3 regions of the Pseudoalteromonas sp. S3431 genome follow, and region 2 is predicted to be linked to each of the others. Evidence: predicted binding sites of a transcription regulator. Region 2 holds the regulator's gene; each other region holds the start of a gene.

Region 1 (10,422 bases), on a different contig from region 2:
AGTAAATAAGCCTGATAATACTCATAAATGGAGTGTTGAGGTGGATGGCGCGCAACTTGGGGAGTTAAACGAGCAGTATCGTCATGCTTGGTTAGATTTTACTAAACCCATGCAACCAAACGAAAGCCGCGAAATTACAATGAGCGTAGAGCGTTATACCGAAGGGTTTGAAGATAGAGGAAGCGATGAGCGACTTGTGTATAACGGTACTTTTATTGACAACACGGCACTGTTCCCGAGTTTTGGTTATTCCTTTGGTAAGCAAATACAAGATAAAAGTGAGCGTCGTCAAAGGGGTTTGCCAGAGTTAAAACGCGGCAATAAAATTGAAGAAACGCAGTATCATAATCAACCTTTGTTTGCAGATAACTATGTAAGTTTTGCTGCCACAATTTCCACTGATGAGTCGCAAATTGCGATGGTTCCAGGTTACTTGCAATCACAAAGTACTAAAAATGGCCGAACCACGTTTGTATACGAAATGGATGCACCTATGTTGCACTTTTACACTTTACTCTCAATGGAGCTTGAGGTGAAAAAAGAGCAGCATCATGGCGTAAACATTGAAGTGTACCATCATAAAGATCATGCTTGGAATGTAGATGCAATGATTCAGTCGACTAAAGATTCTTTAGATTACTTCTCTAAAGAGTTTGGTCCTTATCAGCATAAGCAAATGCGTATTATTGAGTTTCCTCGCTATCGTAGTTTTGCGCAAAGTTTTGCTAATACAGTACCGTATTCTGAAAATATGGGGTTTATTACAGATACACGTGACCCAGATAATATTAATTTTCCTTACTATGTAACATCGCATGAATTGGCGCACCAGTGGTGGGCGCACCAAGTGATTGGCGCGAATGTCGAAGGCTCTAATATTTTATCTGAAATGCTATCGCAATATGCAGCTATCATGGTGATGAAAGAAAAGTATGGTGAAAACAACCTTCGTAAATTCTTAAAGTATGAACTTGATCGTTACTTATTAGGACGCACGACAGAGCTTTATGAGGAACGTACACTTGCACGCGCCGCAGGGCAGCAGTATATCCACTATAACAAAGGTGCCGTGGTAATGATGGCCATACATGATTTGTTAGGTGAGCAGCGCGTAAATGCCGCTTTGCGAGCGTTTTTGCGAGATTACCAATATGCGCAAGAGTTTTACCCAACCACGTTAGACTTTATTGCCTATCTAAAGCGAGGAGCGAGTGAGCAAGAACAAGCATTCATTGAAGATCAATTTAATGCCATTACGTTGTATGATTTAAAAATCAGTGATGTTGATGTGCAAGAGGCTGAATCTGCTGATGGGGAACATATCATTACATTGACTATTGCTGCAGCGAAAAAACATGCCGATGGCGAAGGTAGTGAAGAAGATGTACCGCTAGCGCAAATGATAGATGTTGCTTTATTTAGCGCAGATCCGAATGAGATACATAGTGAAAGTGCTGTGATCTATATGCAAAAGCACGAGATAAAAACGGGTGTAAATACCATTATACTAAAGGTAACTGAATTACCTAAATTTGCAGGTGTGGATCCTTTTATTAAGTTAATTGACAAGAAAAGTGGCGATAATATTAAAGCACTGTAGCTTTTAAGTGCAGTATAAAAAATGCCAGTTGTTTTACTGACTGGCATTTTTATAGCTATTGAAAGAGATTATTGATAGCTAACAGTAAAGTTATTTTTACTATATCTAAACTCATTTAGTAAGTAGCCCTCATCCTAAACTTTGTAGAAAATTGTATAAATTTTTGTATCAATCGCTACATTTTCCCCACACCTTCTTACTAACTTAACTTTAGTTTTTTTGTACACTGCTGTCATTAAGAGTAAACAACAAGGGATAAGAATGAAGCAGCTAATGATAAGCGTTTTAATACTAAGTCTAACCGCTTGCTCTGCGGTGACAATTCAGCCACAGCAAGCAGCCAAAATAACAAGCAAAGCGAGTTATGAAGATAGTCGACCGTTCTTTTTATGGGGATTGGTTGGAGAAGAGCGCGTTGATGTGAAAAAAGTATGTGTAGATAAATCAGTGACTCAAATGCAGTCACAACAAACGTTTAGTGATGGAGCACTTAGTTTAATTACACTTGGTATATATGCACCTCACACTATTAAAGTATGGTGCGAAGATGAAATAGTAGGAGAGGCATTATGAGTATTAAGTTACTTATAACAAGTTGTATGCTGATTATATTAACGGGATGTACGAACATTTACTTTGATAATGGTGTACAAGACAACGTGAGCAATAAAACTCAAGAGAGTTCACAATGGCATCATAATTTTGCTCTTGCATTATATGAAGGATCTAAACCGTTAGATTTAAGTACTCATTGCCCACAAGGTGAATGGCAAAGTGTCCATACGTATAAATCGTTTACTAATGGTTTGGCTGAGGTGGCTGTTAATCAAATTGCTCCGGCTTGGTACCCTAAAACAGTTGAAGTGAGTTGTACTAAGGTGCCATTCAAGTAATATTATAAACGAGAAAAGGGCCAAAAGGCCCTTCGTGTTGCAGCAAGTAACACATTCTTTTTTATAAGTTAAAGTCTACAGAGTAAGCTACGTAGGCTTTAATATCTGAATCATCTATATCTGTATCAGACAAACCAAAAGTAAAACCGTCTTTTGAAATAGATATACCGTAATCTAAGATATTGTCGTCACCAATAAAATCACCAGAGTAATGACCTAAATGTAGTGCCATTTCAGTACCGTTACTACCGACAGCAAAGCCATAATCAGCAGTTAGGTAAAGTGAGTCGCCAAAGTCTGTACCGTCACCACTTGCAGCTGATGTTGCAAGTACAGAAGCGCCAAACGTGAAGCCTTCAACACTAATACTACCGTAAATTTCAGAGAAATCTGCGTCAGCTTCAGAAGCTGCGTCTGGGTAAGCGTAATAAATATAACCAACATCGTAACTAACACTTTCGTTAATGTCGCCACCGAAGCCTGCGTATAAGTCAAGCTCGTAGGTCATTTCGTCAGCCCAAGATGCATTTGAAGCCCAAGTACCGGCATAAAAACCAGACTCATTAGCGTAGTCAATACCACCGGATATTGCCGCATCACCACCCGTTTGCTCTTGGCCGCGCCATAAGTAATTTGATGTTGCTGCCGCATTTGCTGTTACTTCAGCTTGAACTGATGTTGAGATTACCGATGTTGCAGCCATTAATGCGATGGTGCTAATCGCAATTGTTTTTTTTAGTTTGAGCATGTCCATTTCCCGTTATATGATTTTTGCATGCCAAGGTTTTATTATGTATTGCTTTAACCTTTTAACTGGATGCATTTTTATTGTTTAACTGGGGAGATGGTGCACTGTGTGTGCCAGCTTGGTTTTATTTATTTTAAAATGTATTTTTATATTTTAAAAATAATGACTTACAAAGGAGTAGTGTTTTTTTATTGAGGTAATTTTAATAAGTGTTCGCACGCTGCTGGTGCATAAATTAACCTAACCGCACCATTAAAGTACAGCTAGGTTAGATTTATTTAGCCGAAAATAGTACGCATTAGACTAATTGTTTCGTTAACGCCTCGACCTTTTTGTACTTCATTAATGATCGAGTCACGTTTGCTACGAATATGCTCAGGAATATCGTCAGCAGCAAGAGCACGGTCTACTAAAATTTCTGCAGACTCTTTGCCTCTACGTTGAGTTTTACCTGTCGTTGTTGTACTACGCTTAGGCTTGCTAAGTAACTTGATGTAGTTTGAACTGTCAGGTGTTTTAGTGTCTGCATAATAAAAGAAACATGGGATCAGTGCTTTAATAGCAACTAACTGTTCCTCTAGTTCGTTACTTGCATTAGCCATTTTATACCACGACATAGCTTGAATACCTTTAACGATATCTTGCCAGTAACGCTCAAAATCACTATTTTTAAGTTTTGGAACTCCAAGAGCGCCACATAATGCATCTAATCGATTATTTGTAATCGGAGTAAATAAATCAGGGCGGCGCATTGCTAGCAAGCGAGTTGCAGGGGCTAGCGTTGGTTTTTCATTGTTGTCGGTAAACACTTTTGAGTAAGCAGCAACAAATTGCTGGTATTCATATTGAGTGATATCACCTTCAAGTGGGATGTTTGCTAGAGCTGCATCAAAATCACCTGGTAAATCGCTAAGCATTTGATGAAAGCTTTTTGCACTCTTAGTTGAGGCAAACCATTCAACATCAAAGTTGTATGTGCTTGGATCAAGTGACGCCATATGTTTGCCGCTAAACGCAAGTAAATCTTCAGGAATCATATCTTTAAGAGATTGTTCACGAATGCTTTTAATGTAGTCTACTAAGCGAAGCTGTTCATCAAGAGCAATAACGTCTTTGTGTTGTTCTACAAATACACTTACAACAGGCCACGGAGCAATACGTAAAGTTTTAACCTGTAAAAAGCTGATAGCTGAAATAAGCTGATCGTGTAGCTTCTTAAGTATAGGTAATTGTTGCGGCTCTAGTAAATCGTAGTTCATACGATCTCTACTTGCATTTAATAGTTCGTAACACCAAGGTAAAAAATCATCAGGGTGGTTTTCTACTTTCACGGCCATAAGGTTAAGGCTTAACTCTGAAGATTGCTTCAGAATGTTCTGATAGATTTGATTTTCTTGTTCGCCTAGCGTCATTTTTGACGGTGAAATTAGCAGTTTTTTCATGCCTTGTAGAATCTCCGGATTAGATATATATTTTTTTGCTGGTCTATTTTAGCGCAATTACATCAATAACAACAGCGCTGTCCTCAATGCTTAATAGTGACAGGGGATAAATATCTATACTTTTCAATGTATCAAGATTAAATTATAGGTAAATATTAGTTATTTTGATTTGAGGTTTTTGTGAGATATTGTCATTAAATTTACAATGTTTAATTTCAAGAGCATTAAATTGAATTATTTAGTTAATGCTTTTTTATAGCATTAACCATTTCATTAGTACTCTACTATATGTTTTTTATGCTGAAATTTTCAGCACGGATTCATATCATGCCAAATAAGTTAAACTAAATAGCATTTTTACAACTTCAGCAATGATTTTAAAGCTAACACTCGCTATGATAAGAACATTATTTGCACGTTTGAAAGGACGATCATGAAAACCTTACTTAAAATTGTAGGTGTAATACTTTTATTATGTATAGCACTAATTGTTGCCGCACCGTTTTTAATTCCTACTGATACTATTTTTAATAAAGTGTCGCAGCAGGTAGAACAAACAACTGGGCGCACTCTTACTATTAAAGGTGATAAAACACTTAGCGTATTCCCTGCATTAAAGTTAGAACTTAACGACGTGCATTTTGCAAATATGGGATCAGGTTCGCGCGCCGACATGGCGAGTATGAAACAGCTTGCTGTACATATACCTTGGTTTTCATTATTTGGTGGTGAGTTTAAATTAGATAAGTTTGTTATAAACGAACCCAATATCCTATTAGAAACCGACAAAAATGGTAAAGCTAATTGGCAGTTGTTTGATGCAGTTGCAGAGCAACCTAAAGAGCAAAGCCAATCAGGTGAAGCAATAAAGCTTCCAGATAACTTTGATATTGAGCTAGGTGAGGTTGCTATTTATGGCGGTACATTTACTTATCTAGATGGTCAAACAGGTACTAAGCAACAAATTAGTGATTTAGAACTCGCTATTTTACTTCCATCACTTCGTAAAACATTAGAAGTAAAAGGGGGTATTACTTATATGCAGGAGCGTTTTGAGCTTGATATAAAATTAGATACTCCAGCTAAAGCAATTGAAGGTGCTACTTTTAATGTTAAACAAACCTTAGATTCTCGTTTAGTTGATTTAACGTTCGAAGGGAGCATCGCTAAGCAAGGCCAAGATATTAAAGGTCAGTTAGCACTAAGCGGTGAGTCTGTTAAAAGTATTGCGAAATGGCAAGGTGTAGAGTTAGACGCTAAAGACAATGCTTTTAATGCATTTAGTGTAAACGGTAAAATGCACCTAGCAGGTGAGAAATTTAATTTAGAAGATTTAGCTGCGACGTTAGACGCATTGGAAATAAAAGGTAAGAGCGAGCTTAACCTAGGTAAGCGTTTAGCTGTAAATGCTGATATTGATTTAGGTATGCTTGATTTAAACCCGTACCTACCTGAAGCAGTAGCAAAACAGGAAGAGCCAGTAGAGCAAGAAGATAAGCCTGCAGAGCCAATAGTATGGGATGACACTAAAATTGATTTAAGTGCATTAAATTCACTAGATGCGAATGTAGTAATTCGTTCAAGTGGATTAAAAGCTAATGATATTAAGTTGGGCGCAAATCAATTTACTGTTGCTTTAAAAAATAGCGTTGCAAAACTAAGCCTAGATAGCTTTTCTGCTTATGAAGGGTCAGGTAAAGGCGTTATCAATGTAAACGCACAGCAAGTGCCTTATAAAATATCAACTAACTTTGACTTAGCTGGTATAGATGCACAGCCTTTATTAGCGGATGCGGCAGGTTTTGACAAGCTAATGGGTAAGGGGTCTTTAAATTGGAACCTAAGCACAACTGGCCAAAGTCAAAAGTCGTTTATTGGTGCGCTTAACGGAAAACTTGGGTTTGAGTTTGCTGATGGCGCTGTAAAAGGCGCGAATATAGCTGAAATGGTACGTAAAGGTAAGGAGCTTATTTCAGGAAACTTTGGTGCAGCATCTGAAGGGTTAGATACTGGGTTTGAAGAATCAGAGCAAACAGATTTCTCTGCACTAACGGGAAGCTTCAACTTTACTAATGGTGTTGGCAAAAATACCGACCTATCACTTATCAGCCCACTTATTAGAATATCAGGTGAAGGCGATGTTGATTTACCCCAAACAACGGTTAACTACCGTTTAGTTACAGGCATAGTTGGATCGACTGAAGGACAGGGAACGACTGATGACAGTACAGGCTTTAAAATACCACTGCGCATAAAAGGCCCTTTCCACGATGTAGGTATAAAGCTTGACGTTGGCAGTGCGCTCAAAGATGAAGCTAAACAAAAGGTCGATGAGGCAAAAGAAAAGGCAAAAGAAAAAGCAAAAGATAAGATTAAAGATAAATTAAAAGGTTTCTTTGGTTAATTTATTGCGCTCTAAACAAACAAGGCACATTACAGGTGCCTTGTTTGTTTTGTAACCACCTGTAAAATAGCTACATAGCCGGAATTGCTCAGCTTTAATTTCCCATCACTCCAAATTAATTAAAAAATAACCTATCGCTACCCCCTCAATGCTGGTACAATTGCCCGCCCTTAAGAGACAACTCGTTTGTTTTTGAGTGGGATTTAATCGAAATGTCTTGATTTTAAACAAATTTAAGACACGTTGTAATTACTACACCGGAGGTCATTAACATGATCCAAATGCAAACTCAGCTGGAAGTTGCTGATAACAGCGGCGCTCGCAAAGTGCAGTGTATAAAAGTCCTTGGTGGTTCACACCGTCGCTACGCAGCGATTGGCGACATCATTAAAGTTTCTGTTAAAGAAGCTATTCCTCGCGGTAAAGTGAAGAAAGGTGATGTTAAAAACGCGGTAGTTGTGCGTACCAGAAAAGGTGTTCGCCGTCCAGATGGTTCTCTGATCCGTTTTGACAGCAACGCTGCTGTTATCTTAAATGATAACTTACAGCCAATTGGTACACGTATTTTCGGCCCTGTGACTCGCGAACTTCGTAATGATAAGTTCATGAAAATCGTTTCACTAGCCCCAGAAGTACTGTAAGGAGCCAATCATGGCAGCAAAAATACGTCGTGATGACGAAGTAATCGTACTAGCAGGTAAAGACAAAGGTAAGCGCGGAAAAGTGCTTTCAGTTGTTACTGAATCTGGTCGAATCTTTGTCGAAGGCATAAACTTGATCAAGAAACACCAAAAGCCGGTTCCACAATTGAACCAAGCTGGCGGTATTGTTGAGAAAGAAGCATCTATGGATGCATCAAACGTTGCGATCTTCAACTCGGAAACGAGTAAAGCTGATCGTGTAGGTTTCAAGATTGAAGATGGTAAGAAATTACGTATCTTTAAATCTACTGGTAAAACTATCTAATAGTTGGAGTAGAATGATGGCGAAACTGCATGAAGTATATAAAGACAAAGTAGTAGCTGAACTTCAAGAGAAGTTTGGTTTCAGCTCTGTCATGCAAGTCCCTCAGATCGAAAAGATCACATTGAATATGGGCGTGGGCGAAGCCCTAGCTGACAAGAAGATTTTAGATCACGCAGTAGCTGATCTTGCAGCAATCTCTGGTCAGAAACCTCTAATCACTAAAGCACGCAAATCTGTTGCTGGCTTCAAAGTGCGTGAAGGTTACCCAATTGGTTGTAAAGTAACCCTACGCGGCGAGCGTATGTGGGACTTTTTTGAGCGTTTGGTATCAATCGCTATCCCACGTATTCGTGACTTCCGTGGCGTAAGTGCTAAGTCTTTTGATGGACGTGGTAACTACAGCATGGGCGTACGTGAACAAATCATCTTCCCAGAAATCGATTACGATAAAGTAGACCGTGTACGCGGTATGGATATTACTATCACTACTTCTGCGAAATCTGATGAGGAAGGCCGTGCGTTGTTAGAAGCGTTTAACTTCCCATTTAAGAAATAAGGGTAGGGTTATGGCAAAGAATTCTATGAAAGCGCGCGAAGCTAAGCGCACAAAACTAGTTGCTCAATTCGCTGAAAAGCGTACAGCACTAAAAGCTATCATCACAGATGTTAACACATCTGAAGATGATCGTTGGGACGCGGTTCTTAAGCTACAAGCTTTACCTCGTGATTCTAGCCCTGTACGTCAACGTAATCGTTGTAACATTACGGGCCGCCCACATGGTTACCTTCGCAAATTCGGCATGAGCCGTATTAAAGTTCGCGAAGCAGCTATGCGCGGTGAAATTCCTGGCCTTAAAAAGGCTAGCTGGTAATAGAATCATGGGAGTAAGACTATGAGCTTGCAAGATCCTATCGCGGATTTGTTTACACGTATCCGTAATGGTCAATCAGCGAAGAAAGTATCTGTAACGATGCCAACTTCAAAGCTGAAAGTAGCATTAGCTAAAGTACTAAAAGACGAAGGTTACATCGTAGATTTCGCTGTTAACAGTGAAGCGAAACCTGAGCTTTCTATCGAGTTAAAGTACTTCGAAGGCAAAGCTGTAATTGAAAATATCCAGCGTGTAAGTCGCCCTGGTTTACGTATCTATAAGAAACGTGACCAATTACCTAAGGTAATGGGTGGTCTTGGTATCGCTATCGTATCAACTTCTAAAGGCCTAATGACAGACCGCACAGCACGTAGTGCTGGTGTTGGTGGTGAAATCATTGGTTTTGTAGCTTAATCGGAGGGGAACTATGTCTCGCATAGCAAAGGCACCAATTACTGTTCCTGCCGGTGTAGAAGTTACATTAAAAGGCCAGGAAATCACAGTTAAAGGCAAAAACGGTGAACTAACTCGTACTATCAACAACGCTGTTGAAGTACAAGTTAATGACAACGTTATTACAACTTTACCTCGTGATGGCGTAGCTAATGCATGGGCTCAAGCAGGTACTGCTCGTGCTCTAATCAACAACATGGTTGTTGGTACGCATGAAGGTTACGAGAAGAAACTTCAGTTAGTAGGCGTTGGTTACCGTGCAGCAGCTAAGGGTAAAGTTTTAGACTTAACACTTGGTTTCTCACACCCAGTTAATTTCGCAGTTCCTGAAGGAATTACGATTGAAACTCCAAGCCAAACAGAAGTTCTAGTTAAGGGCGTAGATAAGCAGTTAGTTGGTCAAACAGCTGCTAACATTCGTGCATACCGTAAACCTGAGCCTTATAAAGGTAAGGGTGTTCGTTATTCAGATGAGAATGTACGCCGTAAAGAGGCTAAGAAGAAGTAAGGTAAGACGATGGATAAAAAAACAGCTCGTCTACGTCGTGCTAAACGCACTCGTAGAAATTATATTGAACAAGGCACAACGCGTCTTGTTATCCACCGCACGCCACGTCACATATATGCTCAAGTAGTAAATGCTGAGGGTAATGTACTGGCTGCTGCTTCTACTGTTGAAAAGGCTATTAGCGAAACAGTTAAAGGCACCGGTAACGTTGAAGCTGCGCAAGCAGTTGGCAAAGCGGTTGCTGAACGTGCGGCTGACAAAGGCATCGAAAAGATTGCTTTTGATCGCAGTGGCTTTAAATATCACGGCCGTGTGAAGGCGCTAGCTGATGCTGCGCGTGAAGCCGGTTTGCAATTCTAGGAGTAGACAATGGCTAACGTAGAAGCAAAGCAACAACAGCCTGATCTAGCTGAAAAGCTAATCGCGGTAAACCGTGTGTCTAAAGTAGTTAAAGGTGGTCGTATCTTTAGCTTTACTGCACTAACTGTAGTTGGTGACGGCGCAGGTAAAGTAGGTTTTGGTTATGGTAAAGCACG
Region 2 (10,422 bases):
TGAAGTAGAAGCGTCTTTTAGTCAAAAAAAACATCAATATACAGATACTAGCGCTACATTTGTTTTAAGAAGTAAGCACAGAAAAGCAGCCATTTATATTGAATGCGACGAAGTGATAACGCGTACTCAATTGCAATTTGCAGAAATATTTTTTGCAAATGTAAGCATTGCTTTAGATAACGTTAGGCTATTTGTTAAGTTGAGAGATGCGGCTTACAGAGACGTACTGACAGGTATTTCCAATCGAACTAATTTTATTGAGCGAATAGATCGCTATCAAAAGCCACAAAAAAATGACTACCTTCTTGTTTTACTTGATGTAATGAATTTTTCGGATGTTAATAATGGTTTAGGGCAAGAGGTTGGTAATAAGTTATTAATTGCTATTGTTGAGCGTTTAAAGGAAATTTATCCAACAGCTAAATTACTATCACGTATTGGGGCTGATGTATTTGGTTTTGTTATCCTTAAAAATGAATTTAATATTACAGACTTTAACGAAAAACTTAGTATTTCATTTTGTGCTGCAGAGCATATATTACCGGTGGGGTTTAAAATTGGTTTATGTCAACAGCAAGATTTTCAAAGTACAGGTATTGAAACCCTCAAAGTAGCTTATATTGCGCTTAATCAAGCTAAAAAGAATAAACATAAAGAAGGTGTTTATTACTGCGTTGATATGGAGGACGCCATTGCATGGCGACTCGGTATTATTAGGCAACTAAGGCATGATTTTGCTAGAAATAAACTAGAGGTGTGGTATCAGCCTCAATTGGCGTTTAATGATCTATCATTAATTGGCTGTGAGGCGCTTTTGCGCTGGCCTTTAGAAAATGGCACTTATATTTCACCTGCTGTATTTATTCCCTTAGCTGAAGATGCAGGGCTAATAGTTGATATAGGACAATGGGTATTAGAGCAAGCATGCCAGCAACAAAAACGATTGGAAAGTGCCGGCGCAGATATTTGCATTGCAGTAAATGTATCTGTTCCACAATTTAAAGTAAAAGGGTATGCACAAACCGTTAAAAATACATTATTAAAATATGGTGTGCAGCCAAAAAATATAGAGTTGGAAGTAACTGAAAGTGTGGTTATGGATGAGTTAGAAACTGTCATTAATACACTCCAAGAACTCAAAAAATTAGGTGTTGAGGTGGCTATTGATGATTTTGGTACAGGCTTTTCATCTTTAAGTTATATCCAGAGTTTACCAATTGATAGATTAAAAATAGATAGGGCGTTTATTAAAGGTTTACCAAATGATGACACAGGTGCAATAGCTGCTTTGGTTATATCACTTGGTGCTAAGTTGGGTTTAAAAACGATTGCAGAAGGAGTTGAAACGCAGGAACAAGCTAAATTTTTGAAAGATTTAGGGTGCGATGAGGTGCAAGGGTTTATGTATGCCAAGCCGATGCCTGAGCACGAATTAATTGAGTTTATTAATAAGCAAAATAATTAAAGTTAAATTATGATTTTACAGCTAAAGCCACATCACACATTGTAATGTTGTATATATAAACAATGCTATAAGGTATAATTCGCGCCTTTTGTTATTCTACGGCTAAATTTATGAGCACACTCAAAGCTAAGCGCGCCTTATTTTCATACCCTAAATATTGGGCTGAATGTTATGGCACCGCGCCATTTTTACCTACTACACGTGAAGAAATGGATGCACTTGGCTGGGATAGCTGCGACATAATTATTATCAGTGGCGACGCGTACGTTGATCATCCTAGTTTTGGTATGGCGGTAATTGGCCGTGTACTTGAAGCGCAAGGCTTTAGAGTGGGCATTATTGCCCAGCCAGCATGGGACTCTAAAGATGCATTTATGGAGCTAGGCAGACCGAATTTATTTTTTGGTGTAACAGCTGGGAACATGGATTCAATGATCAACCGCTATACTGCCGAAAAGCGTATGCGTCATGATGATGCTTACACACCTGATAACGTCGGCGGTAAACGCCCCGATCGTGCCGTAATGATTTACTCGCAAAAATGCCGTGAAGCATACAAAGGTATCCCAATTGTTATTGGTGGTATTGAAGCTAGCCTTCGTCGTATTGCTCATTATGATTATTGGCAAGAAAAAGTACGTCGTAGTATTTTGTTTGATGCAAAAGCGGATATTTTAATTTATGGCAACGCAGAGCGCCCGTTAGTTGAAGTTGCACACCGTATTGCGGCGGGCGAAACGATGGATACGATTCAGGATATTCGCGGCACGGCTGTTATTCGAAAAGAGCCCCTACCTGGTTGGCGTGGCAGTGATTCTACCGCTATTGATAAAATTGGTAAAATCGACCCTATTCCAAACCCATATGGCGCGGATGATGTTGGCTGTAGTAAATCTGAATTTAAACAAGCCGGTATTGATTTAAAAGCTGAAGCTGCAAAACCAATTATGGTTCAGCCTGCGCGACCTAAACCGTGGGAAAAAACCTACGTTAAGTTACCTGCTTATGAGCAAGTAAGTGTTAACAAACCTTTGTACGCCCACGCCTCGCGCATTTTGCATCAAGAAACAAATCCTGGTTGTGCAAGAGCGCTGTTTCAGCGACACGGCGATCGTTCTATTTGGGTAAACCCGCCAGCATACCCGTTAGAAACACATGAAATGGATGCTGTATTTGGTTTGCCGTATCAGCGTATTCCTCACCCAAGTTATGGTGATGCTAAAATACCTGCTTACGATATGATTAAAACATCAGTTAATATTATGCGTGGCTGTTTTGGTGGTTGTTCGTTTTGCTCAATTACAGAGCATGAAGGGCGCATTATTCAAAGTCGTTCGCAAGAATCTATTATTGAAGAAATTGAACAAATTAGAGATAAAGTTCCCGGCTTTACTGGTGTTATTTCTGATTTAGGTGGTCCAACGGCGAATATGTATAAGCTGCGCTGTACGAGCAAAAAGGCAGAGAGTACCTGTAGACGCTTATCATGTGTATATCCTGATATTTGTAAACACATGGATACAGATCATACGCCAACAATAGATTTGTATAAAAAAGCACGTGAAGTTAAGGGTATTAAAAAGGTATTGATTGCTTCAGGTGTTCGTTATGACCTAGCTGTACGCGACCCTCGTTACGTTAAAGAGTTAGTAACTCATCATGTGGGTGGCTACTTAAAAATAGCGCCAGAGCATACAGAGGATGGTCCATTATCAAAAATGATGAAACCAGGTATGGGAGCGTACGATCAATTTAAAGAACTATTTGATAAGTACTCTAAAGAAGCCGGTAAAAAGCAGTATTTAATTCCTTACTTTATATCTGCTCACCCAGGTACAAAAGATGAAGACATGGTAAATATGGCTTTATGGCTTAAATCAAACGACTTTAAGCTTGATCAGGTACAAAATTTTTACCCATCACCTATGGCTAATGCGACGACTATTTACCATACAGAGATGAACTCTTTACGTAATATAAAAAACAACTCAGAAGTTGTTCCAGTACCTAAAGGCGCTCGCCAACGTAGATTGCATAAAGCTATTTTACGCTACCATGATGCAGCAGGTTGGCCGATGATACGTGAAGCACTACGTAAAATGGGTAAAGCTAATTTAATTGGTAAAGGGCCTAACTGTTTAGTGCCAGAAGAAGGGCGTGATGAAAAAATAGGTAAAGGCGGTAAAAAAGGCGGGCGACCAGCATTAACGCGACATACCGGTTTTAGCCAATTTAAAAAGGCAAACACTAAACCAAAAGTAGGTGGTAATCGTCAAAGTACACGTTAGTAATTCAATCTGCCAGTTATTAGTTTAATTGCGATACGCGCTTTTCAGCCTTCGTAATACGTAAGTTGAGTTAACCTTGCTCTTTATTATCAATATTATTGTAGATGATAAAGAGTGAGCTTTTAGAGCCCCCTCTTTGAGCTGCGCGTATTTAGTGCCTATATATTTGCAGTCAGTTCTTCCTTATAACGTTGATGATAACCACAAACGTAATTTAAGTGACCATAACGGCTGAATACCTGTTAGCCCTTGCGTCATTTTATTATCTTTTAAGATTATATAAGATGGCGTGACTTGCCCTTGCCAATCGGTAAATATCTCACTGTGTTGATCGTTGACGGTCGTAAAACTGTAGCCATGATCATTTAGATAGTTATGTAGTTCTTGATCAGAACCTGATTTTATTGCGATGCTCACGACAGGATAATTATTCTCGTTTGCGAGTTCGTTTATGGCAGGGGAGGTAATACTACAAATAGAGCACCAAGTTCCCCAAAAATACACAAGGGTTGGTTTATCTTGGCTCATTGCTGCTAGATCAATGTTTTGCTCTTTATAATCTGTTAATTGTAATTGAGGATTTGCTGGCATGACAGGTTGCCGCCACCAATTGACGGCAGTATAAATGACGAAAAATATGGAGCCATATACCAATACACTTTTTAATATTGATAACCCTTTTTGTTTTAGCGTTTTTTTAGGTGTCTCTTTTTTATTCTTGATATTCGTTGTCATAGTTGCAGCTTTACCCTAAGTATTTTTTACTTTAGTTATTTGCAAAAATTTCTAATTTATACCAGCAACCAGGTAGCAGTTCCTAAAAAGGCGAATATACCAACAATATCTGTCACAGTGGTTAGCACCACACTCCCTGCAAGTGCGGGGTCTATATTCATTCTTTTAAGTATTATTGGAATGCTTGCGCCAGCCACACCAGCCACGACTAAGTTCATAAACATAGCGAAGGCAAGTACACCACCAAGCATAAAGTCCCATTGCCATAGGGCAATAACACCTGCAATTAATAATGACCACAAAATACCGTTTAATGCACCAATGGCAAGTTCTTTCATCATTAAAAAGCGTTGGTTTGTTTGGTTTATATGGCCTACCGCAATACCGCGTATAACAAGCGTTAACGATTGACTTCCTGCAACGCCACCCATAGAAGGGACAATACCGTTTAGTACCGCCAAAATAGGTAAAACATCTAGTGTTCCTTCAAAAAAGCTAGCAACAAAGGCCGCTGCAAGTGCGGTTAGTAAATTGACACCTAACCAAACTGAACGTTTTTTAGAGCTTTTGAGTACTGGCGCAAAGGTATCTTCTTCATCATCTAGACCGGCTAAGCCTAGTAAACTATGCTCTGCATCTTCTCGAATTACGTCAACAATATCATCGATAGTGACACGACCAAGTAATTGATCGTTATCATCCACAACAGGTGCTGATATCCAATTATGGCGCTCAAATAGTTGCGCGACTTCACTTTCATCCATTGAAATTGGGATTGATTCACAATCTTCATCCATTAAATCGCGAACAATTTTTTCAGGTGGGTTCGTTAATAACGTACTCAGTGATAGAGCGCCTATAAAACAGTTGTGTTTATCAACAACATATAGATCATCTGTACCTTCTGGTAGCTCCCCACGTAGCCTAATATATCTAAGTACAACATCGAGCGTTACATCAGGGCGAATGGTTACCGTATCGGTGTTCATTAGCGCGCCAGCTGAACGCTCTTGATATGAAAGTGCTTGCGTTGCACGCTCACGGTCTTGAATATCCATCGCGCTGACAACGTCTTTATAAACGGTGTCTGGTAAACTACGGAGTACTTCACCTAAGTCATCGTGGCCCATGTCTTCAGTTGCGGCTGCAATGTGCTCAGGTTCCATTTGGGCAATAATGCCTAAACGAACATCTTCGGAAAGCTCTTCAAGAACATCACCTTGTACATCAGGGTCAACCAATTGCCAAAGTAGTCGGCGAATTTTATGCGGCGATGACTCTAATAATAATGCGGTATCACAAGGAGCTGTTTTTGCTAACATCCGCCTAACTTGAACAAATTGACCACTGTTAAGCGACTTTGTCACTTGTTTTAATTGTTGTAGTGGATAGTCTTGTTCAAAAGCTTCAGGCATTGGCGTCCTTATTGATTTTTATATAACTATGGATAGGGAGGTTTATTAATGGGGTAATTAACCACATTTAGTTTATCTTAGTTTCGGTTTTTAGCTAAGTGCTATTCTTCTTCATTAAAGCGTTGTGCTATCAATTGACCAACGGCATGTAAAGCTTGTTCGGCATCAGGGCCCTCACACACTACTTTTACCTCTTTTCCTTGACTGCTTTCCAGTAGCATTAAAGCCAATACACTGTCCCCAGGCGCTTCTTTATCATCTTGATATATCATGATTGAGGCATCAAATTTAATAGCAAGTTGCGCTAATACTGTAGCGGCTCTTGCATGAAGTCCTAATTTATTTTTTATTAAAAAAGTGTCTTCTAAACGCATAAGTTACTCTACCTAAGCTGAACAGATGATTATTTTGAATGAGTTATTTTTCTTGTTCTCTATGGCGGATTTTTACATTTGGATGTGTCATCGAAAAACTTTCACCAATCGTTTGTGCTAAATATACTGAGCGATGTTGCCCACCAGTACAACCTATAGCAATAGTTAAGTAGCTACGGTTATTTCGCTCTAAATGTGGCAACCATGTTTGTACAAAAGTTTGAATTTGCCAAGTGAACTTTTGGACAATGCTGTGGCTGGCTAAGTAATCCTTTACGGGTTGGTCTAAGCCATTTAAAGGTTTTAATTCTGGCTCCCAATGTGGGTTCGGTAAAAAGCGTGCATCAAAGACATAATCAGCTTCCTTAGGAATGCCGTGTTTAAAGCCAAACGACTCAAAAGTAACAATGAGTTGTTTATCTTTTTTACCCAGAATTTTTTCACGAATTGATTCAGCAAGTTGATGAACACTTAAATCACTCGTGTCGATCATATAGTCAGCGCGAGTAGTGAGAACATCGAGTAGTTCTTTTTCTTTTTTTATTGCTAAATCAAGAGGTAATGAGTCAACTGATAACGGGTGTAGACGGCGAGTCTCAGAAAAACGTTTAATTAATGTTTGATCCTCACTGTCTAGATAAAACAGAGTCGGTTTAGCAAAGCCAGGTAAGTATTCAAGGATATCGTTAAATTCGTCTTGCTCTTTTGGTAAATTCCGGACATCAATACTAACTGCAATTTTGTCGTAGTTATCAGATACACTTCTCACTAAAGAAGGTAGCAGATTAATTGGAATATTATCTACGCAATAATAACCTAAATCTTCAACTACGCGTAAAGCAACCGATTTTCCAGAACCGGAACGGCCACTTATGATAATTAATTCCATTTATCACCCATTATGTTAATTACGATTGTTCTACAATAACTTGATACAGTTCAGTATCTGATTTTGCGCTGCGTAACTGTTTACAAAAATCTTTATTATTTAGTTTATCAGCTATCGTTGCGAGCGTCTTTAAGTGCTGCTGGTTATCGCCATCAGGTACGATGAGAGCAACAAATATATCAACAGGGCGATTATCTATTGCATCAAAATTAATAGGTGTTTCGCTTACTAATACGAGTGCTAAAGGCTCTTCTGCGCCGCTCATTCGCCCATGAGGGATTGCAATGCCTCTTCCTATACCAGTGCTTCCCAGTTTTTCTCTATTCATTAAGGCGCTGAGAATATCTTGTTGAGAAAGATATGGGAGCTTGTCATGAGCAAGTTGACTGATGAACTCTAAAATTCTTTTTTTACTATTAAAAAGGACCGCAGCTCTGCTGCAGTCCTGGCATATAAGTGAACTTAATTTCATAATATTAGTGTCGAGCAAGCTTCTCTTTGTGTTTAATAACTTGGCGATCGAGCTTGTCAATCAGCGAGTCAATGGCGGCGTACATATCTTGATGTTCAGTAGAGGCAAATAACTCAGCTCCACTTACATGAATCGTTGCCTCAGCTTTTTGGTTTAATTTTTCTATATCAAGAATGACATGAACATTATTAATATGATCTGAGTGTCTTTCTAGCTTCGCAAATTTGGTATTTACATAATCTCTTAATGAATCAGTTACTTCTACGTGACGACCAGTTAAGTTTAGTTGCATAAGCATTACCCTCTTTGTTTAGCGTCTTAAATCAAACTTTTTCGCTGATTTGACGGTGGAATAGCTAGAGATTCGCGATACTTTGCGATTGTACGTCTCGCTACTTTTATTCCTTGCTCAGCTAATATATCTGCAATTTTACTATCACTCAATGGTTTTGCTGAGTTTTCTGCTGCGATTAATTTTTTAATGAGAGCGCGTATTGCTGTTGATGAGCATTCGCCTCCATTTTCAGTACTTACATGGCTTGAGAAAAAATATTTAAGCTCAAAAATACCGCGAGGTGTATGCATATATTTTTGAGTTGTTACGCGTGAAATAGTTGATTCGTGCATTTCGACCATTTCTGCTACATCATTTAAAACCATTGGTTTCATGGCTTCGGGGCCATGCTCAAAAAAACCTTGTTGTTGCTTAACAATACAATTAGTTACTTTTAATAGTGTATCGTTTCTACTTTCTAAACTTTTAATAAACCATTTAGCTTCTTGTAGATGCGAGCGAATAAACTGGCTATCACCACTTGATTTAACGGTGCGTGACATTGCTGCATATTGGCTGTTGACTCTGATTTTAGGCATGCTATCTGGGTTTAGTTCAACAACCCAGCGACCTTTTATTTTTTTCACCGATACATCAGGAATTACATACTCAGATTCTTCTCTAACTATAGTATCCGCCGGTTTTGGGCTAAGAGTATGTATTAAAGTCATTATTTCTTTAAGCTCTTCTTCTTTGAGCTTTGTTTTTTTCATTAATGTACGATAGTCGCGAGCAGCTAATAGATCAATGTGCTCGGTTAAAATCATTTTTGTTTCATTAATATAGGGTGTTTCTTTATCGTATTGGTTCAGCTGAATACATAAGCATTCTTGTAAACTACGTGCTGCAATACCAACAGGGTCAAACAATTGAATTCGTTTTAAAACAGCTTCTATTTCGTCAAGTTCAACTTCGTTGTCTTCTTCGTTCTCTTGATTAAAACTTTCTAAAATTTCTTCGCAGCTCAGCGTTAAAATACCCGAATCATCGACGGCTTCAACAATCGCAATCGCAATCGCTTCATCGGTAGGACTAAAGGGAGTCAGTTGTAGTTGCCACATTAGGTATTCATGGAGCGTTTCAGTTGAGGAGCCTTGGTATATAGATTCATCTTCAGGCATTGGTCCTGATGATGACGCTGGGGCTGCGCTCATATATTCATCCCAACTAACATCCATAGCCATTTCATCACTTAGCGTATCTTTAGCAAGTGCTTCACCACTGTCTTGCTCATATTCGCTCGGAACATCATCAGCATTTGCGCTAACAGTGACATCGTCGTTATCTGCTTTTTGCTCGTTTTTACCAGTAGAATCTTCGGCGTAATCTTGCTCTTCAACCTCTAATAGGGGGTTGCTGTCGAGTGCTTCTTGTATTTCTTGCTGGAGATCCAATGTACTGAGTTGCAACAGGCGAATTGCTTGTTGCAGCTGTGGAGTCATTGTAAGTTGCTGGCCCATGCGCAGCTGTAATGATTGCCTCATGTATCTCTAACAATCCTTTTATGTTGTTATAATTAATACTAGCAGATGCTTAAAGACATGGCGTAAATGTTACAGCCTAAATTGCTCGCCTAAATAAACATCACGTACTGTTTTATCGTTTAATACGTGTTCTGGAGTGCCTGATGCAATTAACTCACCATGAGAAACTATGTAGGCTTTTTCGCAAACATCAAGAGTTTCTCTTACATTATGGTCGGTAATTAACACACCAATACCACGATTTTTAAGATGTTCTATTATTTTCTTTATATCTAACACTGAAATAGGGTCAACACCAGCAAAAGGCTCATCAAGCAATATAAATTTAGGATCAGCGGCTAGTGCTCGCGCTATTTCAACTCGGCGACGCTCGCCTCCTGATAATGCCATACCTTGGCTATCACGAATGTGCTGAATACTAAATTCATCTAATAAATTGTTAAGTGTGTCTTCTCTTGCTTGCTTATTTAGCTCTTTACGTGTTTCTAAAATAGCCATTAAATTTTGATAAACAGTAAGCTTTCTAAAAATTGATGATTCTTGGGGTAAGTAACCAATGCCTAATCTAGCACGACTATGCATAGGTAAAAGAGTAATATCGTTATCGTCGATAGAAATCTTGCCTTTATCACTAGGTACAAGGCCTACAATCATATAAAACGTTGTGGTTTTACCTGCACCATTAGGGCCAAGTAACCCGACTATGCTGCCAGCCTTTACTTCCAGACCTACATTTTTTACAACTTCACGGCCTTTATAACTTTTAGCTAATAGTTCTGCTTTTAATGTACTCATGGCTGACCTTTATCGTTTTTTTCTTTTTTAGTCTCAATAGGTACTAAAATAGTATGCACACGATCGGTTGAGTTTTCGTCTTTTTCAGCGCTAATTAATTGCTGTTGCATATCGTAAGTAATACTCTTGGCATTTATTTTTTGACCCGCTTGCGATACTTGTGCATCGCCA
Region 3 (10,422 bases), on a different contig from region 2:
ATATAAATTTCCCATCTTCGGAGCGGGTATTCATTAAATTAGCAAGCGTTTGCTGAATACCACTTAGCTCGGATGCAATCGACTTCAAATCGTCTTTAGTATAAGCGCCATTACCCGCTTGTAATGCTAGAGATTGCGCTTCTTGAATACTGGTATTAATACTTTTTAAAACGCTTTCTTCTGTTTCGAGACGACCACTAAGCTGATTAATATTTTTTGTATATTGCTCATTGGTTTGTATTTTATTTGAATATAACATTGCCTGTGAAATATCTGCAGGCGCTTCAGACGTTGTTAAATATTTTTGCCCTGTATTAACGCGTTCTTGCGCATTTGCGACACCTTGTTGCCCATCCAGTATTTTATTAATACTGCTTTGATACATTAAATTATTTGATAAACGCATGATTACCTCGCAGCACTAAGTAAAGTGTCGAAAATTGAACGCGCAGCAGCTAAAACCTGTGCTGAAGCGGCATAAGACTGTTGAAAACGCAATAAATTTGCGGCTTCTTCATCGAGATTTACTCCCGATAATGATTCATACCAAGCTTCAGACTGCTGTGCGAGAGCATCGAATGCAGCTCCACTCGTAATAGCTTGTCCAGTTACCACACCAATATCGCTAACCATACCAGCATAGGCTTGATTAAATGTTTTATGGTTATCTGCCGTCGTTGTTGTGACAACATTTTGACGTACCAACTCACCATTTTGCAAATCAGCCAACTTTAAACCATTACGGTTATCGTCAAATCCACCTTCGTTAAACTCCAGCGTAAATGTATCGCCTGTTGCCGGTGTACCCTCTATATCAAAGTCAAAACCGTATGAGTCATAAGGAGCACCAAGGCCAGCTAAAACATTTTCACCCGGCGGCGCTATCGTCACAGCTACATTAGCGCCATTACCATCACTAATAAGGTAATCATTAGTACCCGCTGCTTTAACAATTGTGATATCGCCATTCGCTAAGGCAGGTGGTGTAGTTGATGTAAAACCACCTGAGGTAACACTACTAACTGTACCTGCTGATATCGTGCCTGTGCCTATATTATTTATATCGTTCGCAGTTCTAATTGGCGACGCTAACGCAAGGTCATCACCACGTCCGGTTGCAAGCGATATGCTAGAAGCGGCTTGAGAATTTAGCTTAACTTGAAATTGATCACCAGTAGCACCTGTACCAGCAACTGTTATTTGCAGTCCAAAGGACTCGCCACTGGTAATTGATGATGAATCAATCACTCCACTGGTTGTATCTGCAAGTGATGGGTTGCCAATAGGCTCCCCTTTATTATCAATTGCCTGAATACTTACTTCGTTCGGATTAGCGGTATAGGTAATAATGAAGTTACTGGCAGGTAATTCACTACCTTTGCCTGGCTCAACCGTTGCGGTCATGTTTGTAACACCACCAGTATTATCTTGATAAGCAAATGCATTTTCTGTTGGTATGGTAAAAATATCGCCCCCCAACTCACCATTTGCATTCATGCCTAATTTATTTTGTTCGTTAAATGCATCTGCAATAGCCAGTCCCATTTGACCGATTTGATTTTGCGCCGGCACTAAAATATCGTCTCTAAAAGCAAGTAAACCGCCAATTTTACCTTTTAATTTGCTCGTATCAATTTCAAGTGGCACAGCTTTGCCACCGTTAACATCTAACGTTAGCTCTTTAAAACTAGGATCGGGGTCGCCTCTCATAGAAAACAAATTAAACGAACCATTTTGCATAACAACGGCTTCTCCTGTACCCATAAACACAAGCTTTTCACCATTTGGTCCATCAAGTGTTTCTATATCTATAAGTTCGGATAAATCACGTATTGCTTTGTCACGTTCGTTAAAAGTTGAACTTGCATCAGCAGCATTATTCGTTCCATTTACAGCAGCTATATCTTTATTTAAAGCGCTAATACTTTGGATTAGCGTATTGGCTTCCTCTGAAAATATTTCTAATTGTTCATTCACTATACTTTGCTGATCAAAGACAATACCTGAGAGTCTATCCATTTGATCAATTAAGCTTTGTGCATCAGTAATAACTAAAGAACGAGCTACCGTTGATGATGGTTGATTGAGTGCCTCTTGCACGTTATTAAATAACGAATTTATGCCTGTAGATAAGCTATTTGCTTCCTCTGAAAATAAGGTATCAACCCTATTTGCCTCTGTTACAAACTGATCAAAAAATGATTTATTAGATGTATCTCTGTTTAGCTGTTCTTGAGCAAATTGGTTTAGCAAACGGTAGGTTTCACCCCTACCTACCTGATTATCTACCATGGTAGTAAATTCTGTGCGCTCGCGTACATAGCCTTCTGTATTTACATTGGCAATGTTTTTACTTGTCGTTTGCAGTAACTCAGAACTAGCTCTGACTCCTGAACTGGCAATACTCAATAAATCATACGACATGTTACTTTACTCCTTGGCGAATCGCGTTTGCTGCAATATCTTTTAATTCTGCACTATTGAGTACTTGTTTTATTTTGCTAGCGTAATTTGGATCGGTTGCATAACCCGCTTTTTGTAACGAATCTAAAAAGTCGCTTGGCTTTGCTGTATTTTGTAATGCTTCTTGGTAGCGTGGGTTTTGTGTCAAAAAATCAACAAAGTCATTTACACTTTCTTTTATTGAGTCGTACGCCCTAAAGTTTGCTTTCTTTTTGACCGCTGTACCTTGCTCAAATTCGAGTGTGACTTTACTGGCTTTTTCACCTTCCCAGCTTTTATCTGATTTAATATTAAATAAGTTATTTGAACTGTTACCATCACTTTTATTAATGATATGTTTACCCCAACCAGTCTCAAGCGCTGCTTGCGCAACCATTACAGCCGGGTTTAAACCAATTTTCTTTGCTGCCGTTTTAGCGTGTTCCCACACAGAGCTAACAAACTCTTCAGCCGATTCAAATACCGGAGTCTCTATTTTTGATTCTGTAATATCCATGTTCATGTTCGTACTTACAGGCTCTACTGATTTATTATTATTTTCATGAGGAAGCTCTGAGCCCACTCGCTTATCACTTAAAAAGTCCGCTGTTGTTCTCAAAACAGATCCGGGCATAAAATTTTTACCATCAGGGGATAACTGTTGAACGATTAAGTCTGCAAGGCCTAAAGAACCATTTGATGATAGTTCTGTCGATAATTGTTGATCGTGCATTTCTTCAAAGAACTTAACCCCACTGGAATTAAATGGGCTTTCTTTGTCCTCAAATGCTTCGTTTGCCTTGCGCATACTTTTAAGTAACATTTGAGTGAAAATTGCTTCAAATTGTGCAGCGGCTTTTTTTAGCGCAGCCTTTGATGCATCAGTCGATGAATCACCACTGGTTAAGGCTTCTTTACGAAGTGAATCTAAGTTGCCTAAATCAAAAAAGTTTTGCTTATCGAGATGATTTGTTTCCATCAGCTTTTTGACACAATAATGAGTAATGCAATTAAAATGCAAAAATTGAGCCAGTTGACTAACTTTAAATTAGATATATTGCGAGGGAATGATTTTGCCCTAGTAAAAATGTTACTAGGGCGTGTTTAAATACTAAATAACAACTAGTTGACCGTTTATTGCACCAGCCTCTTTTAGCGCTTCAAGAATAGCCATCAAATCACCTGGTGCAGCACCAACTTCATTGATTGCTCTGACTAAATCGTCCAAGCTAACACCAGGATTAAATACAAATGCACGTGAATCATCCTGATTCACATCAATGATACTTTGATTCGTAACGGCGGTTTCACCTTCACTTAATGCATTAGGCTGAGATACATTTTGTTGCTCGGTAATCGTCACAGTTAAACCACCATGAGTAATCGCGGCTGGCTGTAGTTTTACATTTTTCCCAATTACAATCGTCCCCGTACGAGAGTTAACAATAATTTTTGCTGCGTTATCCGCAGGGGTAAACTCTAAGTTTTCAAGTGTTGATAAATACGATACACGTTGTGATGCATCTCGTGGGGCAATAACACGAATAGATGCAGCATCAATAGCTTGTGCGCTATTGGGACCAACTAAGTCGTTTATCGTACTTTCTAAACGTTTCGCTGTTGTAAAATCTGGGCGATTTAAATTAAAAGTAATATAGTCGCTTTGCATAAATGGACTTTTAACGGCACGTTCAACAGTAGCACCATTGGGAATTCGACCGACGGTGGGTGTGTTTATAACAACCTTGCTGCCATCCAAACCCTCAGCTCCTAAGCCGCCAACAATAAGGCTACCTTGTGCTATAGCGTATACATTCCCATCAACACCTTTTAAAAATGTTTGAATTAAAGTACCACCGCGCAAACTACCGGCGCTGCCAATAGACGACACGGTAATATCAATTGTTTGTCCTGGTTTTCTGAACGCAGGTAACTCTGCATGCACAGCAACAGCAGCCACATTTTTAATTTTAGGGCTTAAATTAGCCGGCAGTGTAATACCAAAATTACTTAACATGCCCTTGAAACTCTGTTGGGTAAACTTACTTTGCTCGCCAGTCCCAGGTAAGCCAACAACTAACCCGTAACCCACTAATTGGTTAGAACGCACACCTTCAACCATAGAGATATCTTTAATACGCTCTGCATGTGCCGAAAATTGACATCCCAGCAAAACAATTAAACAAAAAAACTTAAATACATTCATATTGAATGTCCTCTAAAAAGGAAAGAGCGAGCTACTAAAAAAGCGCGTTAACCAACCAGCACTTTGTGCTTCTTGGGTTTGCCCTTTACCTGAATATTGAATCCGTGCATTAGCTATTCGGTTTGATTCAACCGTATTATCTGAGCCAACATCTTGCGGGCGCACCAACCCTTCTAAGCGAATAAACTCTTCGCCTGTATTAAGAGTTAACCATTTTTCACCTCGAATAACTAAGTTACCGTTTGGTAAAACACGCATCACATTAACCGATATATTGCCAAATAAACTATTTGATTGATTTGATTTAGAGTCACCAGAAAACGATGAATCACTGCCAATTCCAAATTGAATACTGTCGCCACCGATATTAACAGGAAGTCCCCCCAAACCAATTACAGGGTCAAGGCTCGTGTCAGATTGCTTATCTGTTTCTGTTTTTGCCGCTTTTGTAGCTTGGGTAGATTCTTGCAATTTAACCGTAATGATATCGCCGGTACGCAGAGCTTTTCTGTCCGCGTATAAATCGTTCGACACATTCGTGTTAAATAAAGAGCCTGTTGCTACAACAGGTTCTATATTTGGTTCTGGGTACATTGGCGCATAGTAAGGATCGTCTTGCACTATTTCACTATTTTGTGTTGATACACATCCACTTAAAAATAGAGTGCCTGCCGCAAATAACATAATATTACGCATATTCTGCCCCTAAACCTTATAGTTGCTGATTGATATAACTCATCATTTCGTCGACGGCTGAAATTACTTTTGAATTCATTTCATAAATACGTTGAGTTTCGATAAGATTTACCAGCTCTTCTGTGACATTTACGTTTGATGTTTCAAGTGAGCCTTGAATAATACTACCAAGCCCCTCAACCCCAGGGTTACCCTGCACCGGAGCACCACTTACAGCTGTTTCGGTATAAAGGTTTTGACCAATCGGCTCAAGACCCGATGGATTAATGAAGTCACTAATGGTGATCTGACCAATAACTACGTTATCGGCTTGACCTGCAACACGAACAGATACTTCTCCGTCTTGCGAAACAGTAATCGATTGAGCATCTTCGGGGACATTCATTTCTGGCTGAATAACATAACCAGCACCCGATGTAACAATTCGTCCATCACCATCGGTGGTAAACTGGCCATTGCGCGAATAGGCAATATTGCCATCTGGCTGCAGCACTTCAAAAAAACCTTCGCCGGAAATCATCCAATCTAGTGAGTTTTCGGTGGTTAACATGTTACCTTGCGTAAACTCTTTTTGGTTGGCTACAACTTTTGCACCCGCACCTAACATTAGGCCTGATGGCATTTCAGTGTCTTGCGATGAACGACCACCTGGCTGATTAATATTTTGATAAAGTAAATCTTCAAATATAGCGCGGCTTTTTTTGTAACCAACCGTACTGGCATTCGCTAAATTATTTGAAATAACCGAAATATCGGTTTGTTGAGCATCAAGCCCTGTTTTACTGATCCACAATGCAGGATTCATAATAGTGTCCTCATTTTAAAGTTAAACTATGCGCAACAGCTGATCTTGACGTTCGTCAATTTCTTCAGCTGTTTTCATCAGTTTGACTTGTAATTCAAATTGGCGTTGATGACTTATCATATCGACCATTTCATGAACGGGGTTTACATTCGACATTTCTAAGGTTCCACTCAATACTTTTACATTAGCGGAAGTATCAACAACTTGATTTGGTTTTGGTCTAAATAAGCCATCATTACCTTTTTCAAGTTGTGAATTATCAGCCTCAACGACCCTTAAGCGATCAACTTCTTCTAAAAAATTTGCTGGGGCGCCTTGCGGACGAACCTGAATAGCACCATCTTGACTAAATTCAACCTTTTCAATTGGTACAGGCAGTATAATTGGACCACCTTCGCCAATAACTTGACGTCCATGACTTGTTACCAGCATGCCTTCTGCTGTGATATTGAGCGTGCCTACTTTAGTGTAAGCTTCATTACCCGACGCATCTTGCACACTCAGCCATGCGTTATCGCTCATTGCGATATCTAAATCTCTGCCTGTTTCAACTATGCCACCCGATGTCATGTTTGAACCCGGACGTTCTTGCATCGAAAATACACGTGTTGGCAGCCCTTCACCAAACGCTTGCATAGAACGTGCTTGAGCAAAGTCTGATTTAAAGCCTGTCGTATTGGCATTCGCCAAATTATTGGCTTTAAGGGCAAGGCCCTGCAGGCTCTGTTTAGCACCTGAGGCCGCAATGTAGACCATTTTGTCCATAACATCGACTCACATTAAAAATCTCTAACTTAACAAATGCAAAATAGATGCCAGATTAGAGTTTACGTAACATTAGAGTGATGAAACAAACAATAGAAATGATAGCCACTTACTGTAACCATTGGTTTTGGTTTAGAGGCTAAAATAAAAAAGGCTGCAAAATGCAGCCTAAAATATTTAATTAAATTTAAATTATCGAATCTGCAAAATACTTTGCTGGATTGTTGAGTTAACTTCAAGCGCTCGCGAGTTAGCTTGGTAATTACGTTGAGCTGTGATTAAATCGACAAGCTCATTAGTTAAATTTGTATTTGATTGCTCAAGTGCTGATGAGTTAATACTACCAAATGTACCTGACCCTGCCTCACCTGCAACAGGCTCACCTGAGTCAATACTTTGCTTCCAACTTGTGTCGCCTATTTGTGATAAACCTTGCGAATTAGGAAAGCGAACCATAGCTATCTGGCCAAGGTATGTTGAATCACCGTTACTGTATGAAGCAACTAGTTTACCGTCGGTGCCAATATCAATTCCAGCTAAACGACCAACAGTCGAACCATCTTGATCAAGTGCTTTAACTTCAAAACCACTTGAATACTGTGTTGGTATACGTCCTGCCGTATTGTTTTCATCACGCCAATTAAGCTCAATACCTGTGCCTGGGAATGTAGCACCATTATCAAGCATTGTAGATAAACCAGTACCAGCACCAGCAGGTAGGTTTATCTCATCAAAAGTGGTTAGGTTTGTATTTGCTACTCCGCCTGTCGTTGCAGGTAAACCACTTGAATCAAAACCAAGAGTTGTGATCGGTGCATAAGGGGTCGTGGTTTGTTCTGCGCCCGAAGTTCCATCAACTACCTTTCCATCAAGTGTCGCATACACTTCCCAGCTATTATCTGCACCACCTGAAGCTGCGTCAGGTCCTTTTACAAAAAAGTATTGCAATATATGCGGCTCACCTAACGAGTCATAAACTGTCGTTGATGTAGATGAGTTATAAGTACCATTTGATGTAGGATCAAAATCTATACCCGGTGCATCAGCTGTCGCATCTAAATTGAACGATAAGAATACATTTTCTGTAGCACGTGGCGAACCTGATGAATCTGGTATTTGAACTGGGTTTGTTGTACTCAAACTCACTGATGTTGTATCACCGGTTGATGAATCTACAGGGAATGCTTGTAAGAAATTACCCTTAGCGTCAACCATAAAATTATCTTGGTTTAATTTAAATGCACCGGCACGAGTATAGGTTAAATCTTGCGATGAAATATCATCGGTCATCGCAAAATAACCTTCACCTGTAATAGCTAAATCTAAAGAGTTATTAGTAAACTGCAGTGATCCTTGGTGAAACTGCTGTGCAACCATCGTCGTTTGCACACCATCACCATTTTTAGTCCTACCTGCGCTAAATACTGACGATGCATAAACATCGGCAAACTCTGCGCGTGACTCTTTAAAACCGGTAGTATTGACGTTCGCAATATTATTTGCTGTTACATCTAAATCTTTTTGCGCGGCAGCAAGGCCTGTTAATGCAATATTGAAGCTCATAATTCACCTCTAACCTATCAATCTGAAGCCTGCTGGCAGGCAAAAAATACTAAAATTAATTATGCGATTTCTGCGACATCCGTCAGTCTAACCGCACCTTCTTTAGTGTTAATAATAATGCCACTTGAGCCGTTAATATTTACACTTTCAATGTTCTTAAAAGTAGCAACGGGTAAACTTGAAAATTCACCGTTAGTACTTCCTTCAGCTGTTATTGTGTATTCACCTTCAGGTAAACGTTCGCCGGCTTCGTTGTTACCATCCCAAGCAAAGCGAATTGCTCCAGCTGCCTGAGAACCCATATCAATCGTTCTTACTAATTGACCTGATTCGTCAGTTACTTTGATTTTAAGGTTATCCATAGCTTCTTCTGCTACTGCTGAGCCTCTAGCATCACCCGTTTCATTTAAATCAAGGGTATTTGACTCTAGTAAAGCCTGCTTACCAACAAGCGTTGAGGCTTGTAATGCAGAATTAGACGTCATCGAAGAGGCTAAGGATTCAAAGTTAGTATTTAAATCTGTAATGCCTTGCGCCATAGTAAAACTAGTCATTTGCGCAATCATTTGATCATTGTCCGCAGGGTTACTGGGATCTTGATACGACAATTGCTGCGTCAACAACGAGAAAAAATCTTCTTGTGTTAACGCGTCACTCTCATCTTCGCTGCTAGCTACTTGCTGCTCTTGCCAACGGATTGAGTCTAAATAGGATGAAGATGTACTTATATCGTTATTCATAACCTACCCTCGGTTACCGCTGACCTAGCAGCAGTGTTTTACTTAACATTTGCTTAGCTGCATCTGCAACTTGCACGTTTGTTTCATAAGAGCGAGAGGCAGAAATCATATTAGCCATCTCCTCAACAACATTAACGTTGGGTTTATAAATATAGCCATTTTCATCCGCACTCGGGTGATTTGGATTATACTCAATCTGTAATGGAGCACTGCTTTCAACAATGCCTAAAACTTTAACGCCAACGGCGGAGCCCTGTTGATTACTTGCCGATGCTGAAGCTTTGGTAAGTTCAGCAGCAAATACAGGTTGTCGCGCTCGGTATGTTTTGTCTTGAGAAGAACTAATCGTATTCGCATTAGAAATATTACTTGCGGTGGTATTTAAGCGTACATTTTGTGCGCTCATACCTGAACCTGCAATATCAAATACATTATATAAACTCATAATTTTTATCCTTGACTACCGAGTGCTTTATTCAGACCTTTAAATCTGCTGCTTAAAAATTGCAAGCTGGCCTGATACTCCATAGCATTCTGTGTATACAAGTTTCGTTCCACTTGTATATCAACCGAGTTACCATCGCCCGTATCTGCTTGATTTGGTAAGCGAAATAATTCTGAATCATCCATACTACGAGTACCACCACCGATGTGTTTATCGTTAGTTCGTACCATTGTATTGCCGCTTTGCTGGTTTGATCTTGCCGCTTTTAATGCAGAGGCAAAATCAATATCTTTTGCTTTGTAGCCCGGCGTATCAGCATTCGCAATATTAGTTGCAATTACTTCTGCTCGTTGTGAACGGATCAACATAGCCTGCGGATGCACACCTAATGCCTTATCAAAACTGATAGCCATAACCATCTCCAAAAAATTGACTTACCTTGAATAAAGCAAAAAATACGCCATTAATACTAGAGTGGTGATTATTTATATAAGAGTATGTATTAAAAAGAAAAATGACGCTAGGCGCGTCATTTATATAGGGAAGGAGTTACTATTACAGCTTTTTTTGATAAATAATGCCAGGGTTGCATCGTACCATGTCAAATTCACTGCTTAAGCCTGTCATTGACTCTGATGCACCCAAAAATAAGTAACCTTTAGGATTCAGCGCTTGAGCAAATTGACTAATAATTTTAGCTTTTACTTCTGGGGCAAAATATATAAGTACATTTCGACAAAATATAATATCGAATTTACCC

Evidence for each region. The regulator sigma-54, encoded in region 2, starts transcription at its own class of promoters, with help from an activator protein. The targets are predictions, from matches to a motif close to GTTGGCACGNNNNTNGNNT.
Region 1: the regulator sigma-54 is predicted to act here: its motif matches at 3,341-3,359, upstream of DO88_RS14345 (TorF family putative porin).
Region 3: the regulator sigma-54 is predicted to act here: its motif matches at 3,458-3,476, upstream of flgJ (flagellar assembly peptidoglycan hydrolase FlgJ).

Annotation. Positions count from the first base shown of each region.
Region 1 is NZ_JJNY01000016.1:6,258-16,679, reverse strand. Features, by position in the region: gene DO88_RS14330 (ABC transporter permease/M1 family aminopeptidase) at 1-1,600, shown strand, start outside; gene DO88_RS14335 (Bor family protein) at 1,862-2,173, shown strand; gene DO88_RS14340 (Bor/Iss family lipoprotein) at 2,170-2,493, shown strand; gene DO88_RS14345 (TorF family putative porin) at 2,555-3,241, opposite strand; gene DO88_RS14350 (hypothetical protein) at 3,520-4,683, opposite strand; gene DO88_RS14355 (AsmA family protein) at 5,117-7,087, shown strand; gene rplN (50S ribosomal protein L14) at 7,360-7,728, shown strand; gene rplX (50S ribosomal protein L24) at 7,739-8,053, shown strand; gene rplE (50S ribosomal protein L5) at 8,070-8,609, shown strand; gene rpsN (30S ribosomal protein S14) at 8,620-8,925, shown strand; gene rpsH (30S ribosomal protein S8) at 8,947-9,339, shown strand; gene rplF (50S ribosomal protein L6) at 9,353-9,886, shown strand; gene rplR (50S ribosomal protein L18) at 9,896-10,246, shown strand; gene rpsE (30S ribosomal protein S5) at 10,256-10,422, shown strand, end outside.
Region 2 is NZ_JJNY01000044.1:51,342-61,763, reverse strand. Features, by position in the region: gene DO88_RS08050 (GGDEF/EAL domain-containing response regulator) at 1-1,465, shown strand, start outside; gene DO88_RS08055 (YgiQ family radical SAM protein) at 1,576-3,753, shown strand; gene DO88_RS08060 (protein disulfide oxidoreductase) at 3,937-4,344, opposite strand; gene mgtE (magnesium transporter) at 4,545-5,903, opposite strand; gene DO88_RS08070 (HPr family phosphocarrier protein) at 6,005-6,277, opposite strand; gene rapZ (RNase adapter RapZ) at 6,321-7,166, opposite strand; gene ptsN (PTS IIA-like nitrogen regulatory protein PtsN) at 7,186-7,638, opposite strand; gene hpf (ribosome hibernation promoting factor) at 7,643-7,930, opposite strand; gene DO88_RS08090 (RNA polymerase factor sigma-54) at 7,957-9,456, opposite strand; gene lptB (LPS export ABC transporter ATP-binding protein) at 9,526-10,251, opposite strand; gene lptA (lipopolysaccharide transport periplasmic protein LptA) at 10,248-10,422, opposite strand, start outside.
Region 3 is NZ_JJNY01000108.1:2,731-13,152, forward strand. Features, by position in the region: gene flgL (flagellar hook-associated protein FlgL) at 1-406, opposite strand, end outside; gene flgK (flagellar hook-associated protein FlgK) at 409-2,424, opposite strand; gene flgJ (flagellar assembly peptidoglycan hydrolase FlgJ) at 2,426-3,421, opposite strand; gene DO88_RS01195 (flagellar basal body P-ring protein FlgI) at 3,554-4,648, opposite strand; gene flgH (flagellar basal body L-ring protein FlgH) at 4,661-5,344, opposite strand; gene flgG (flagellar basal-body rod protein FlgG) at 5,361-6,149, opposite strand; gene DO88_RS01180 (flagellar basal body rod protein FlgF) at 6,171-6,914, opposite strand; gene flgE (flagellar hook protein FlgE) at 7,107-8,477, opposite strand; gene DO88_RS01170 (flagellar hook assembly protein FlgD) at 8,537-9,217, opposite strand; gene flgC (flagellar basal body rod protein FlgC) at 9,231-9,662, opposite strand; gene flgB (flagellar basal body rod protein FlgB) at 9,668-10,075, opposite strand; gene DO88_RS01155 (CheR family methyltransferase) at 10,218-10,422, opposite strand, start outside.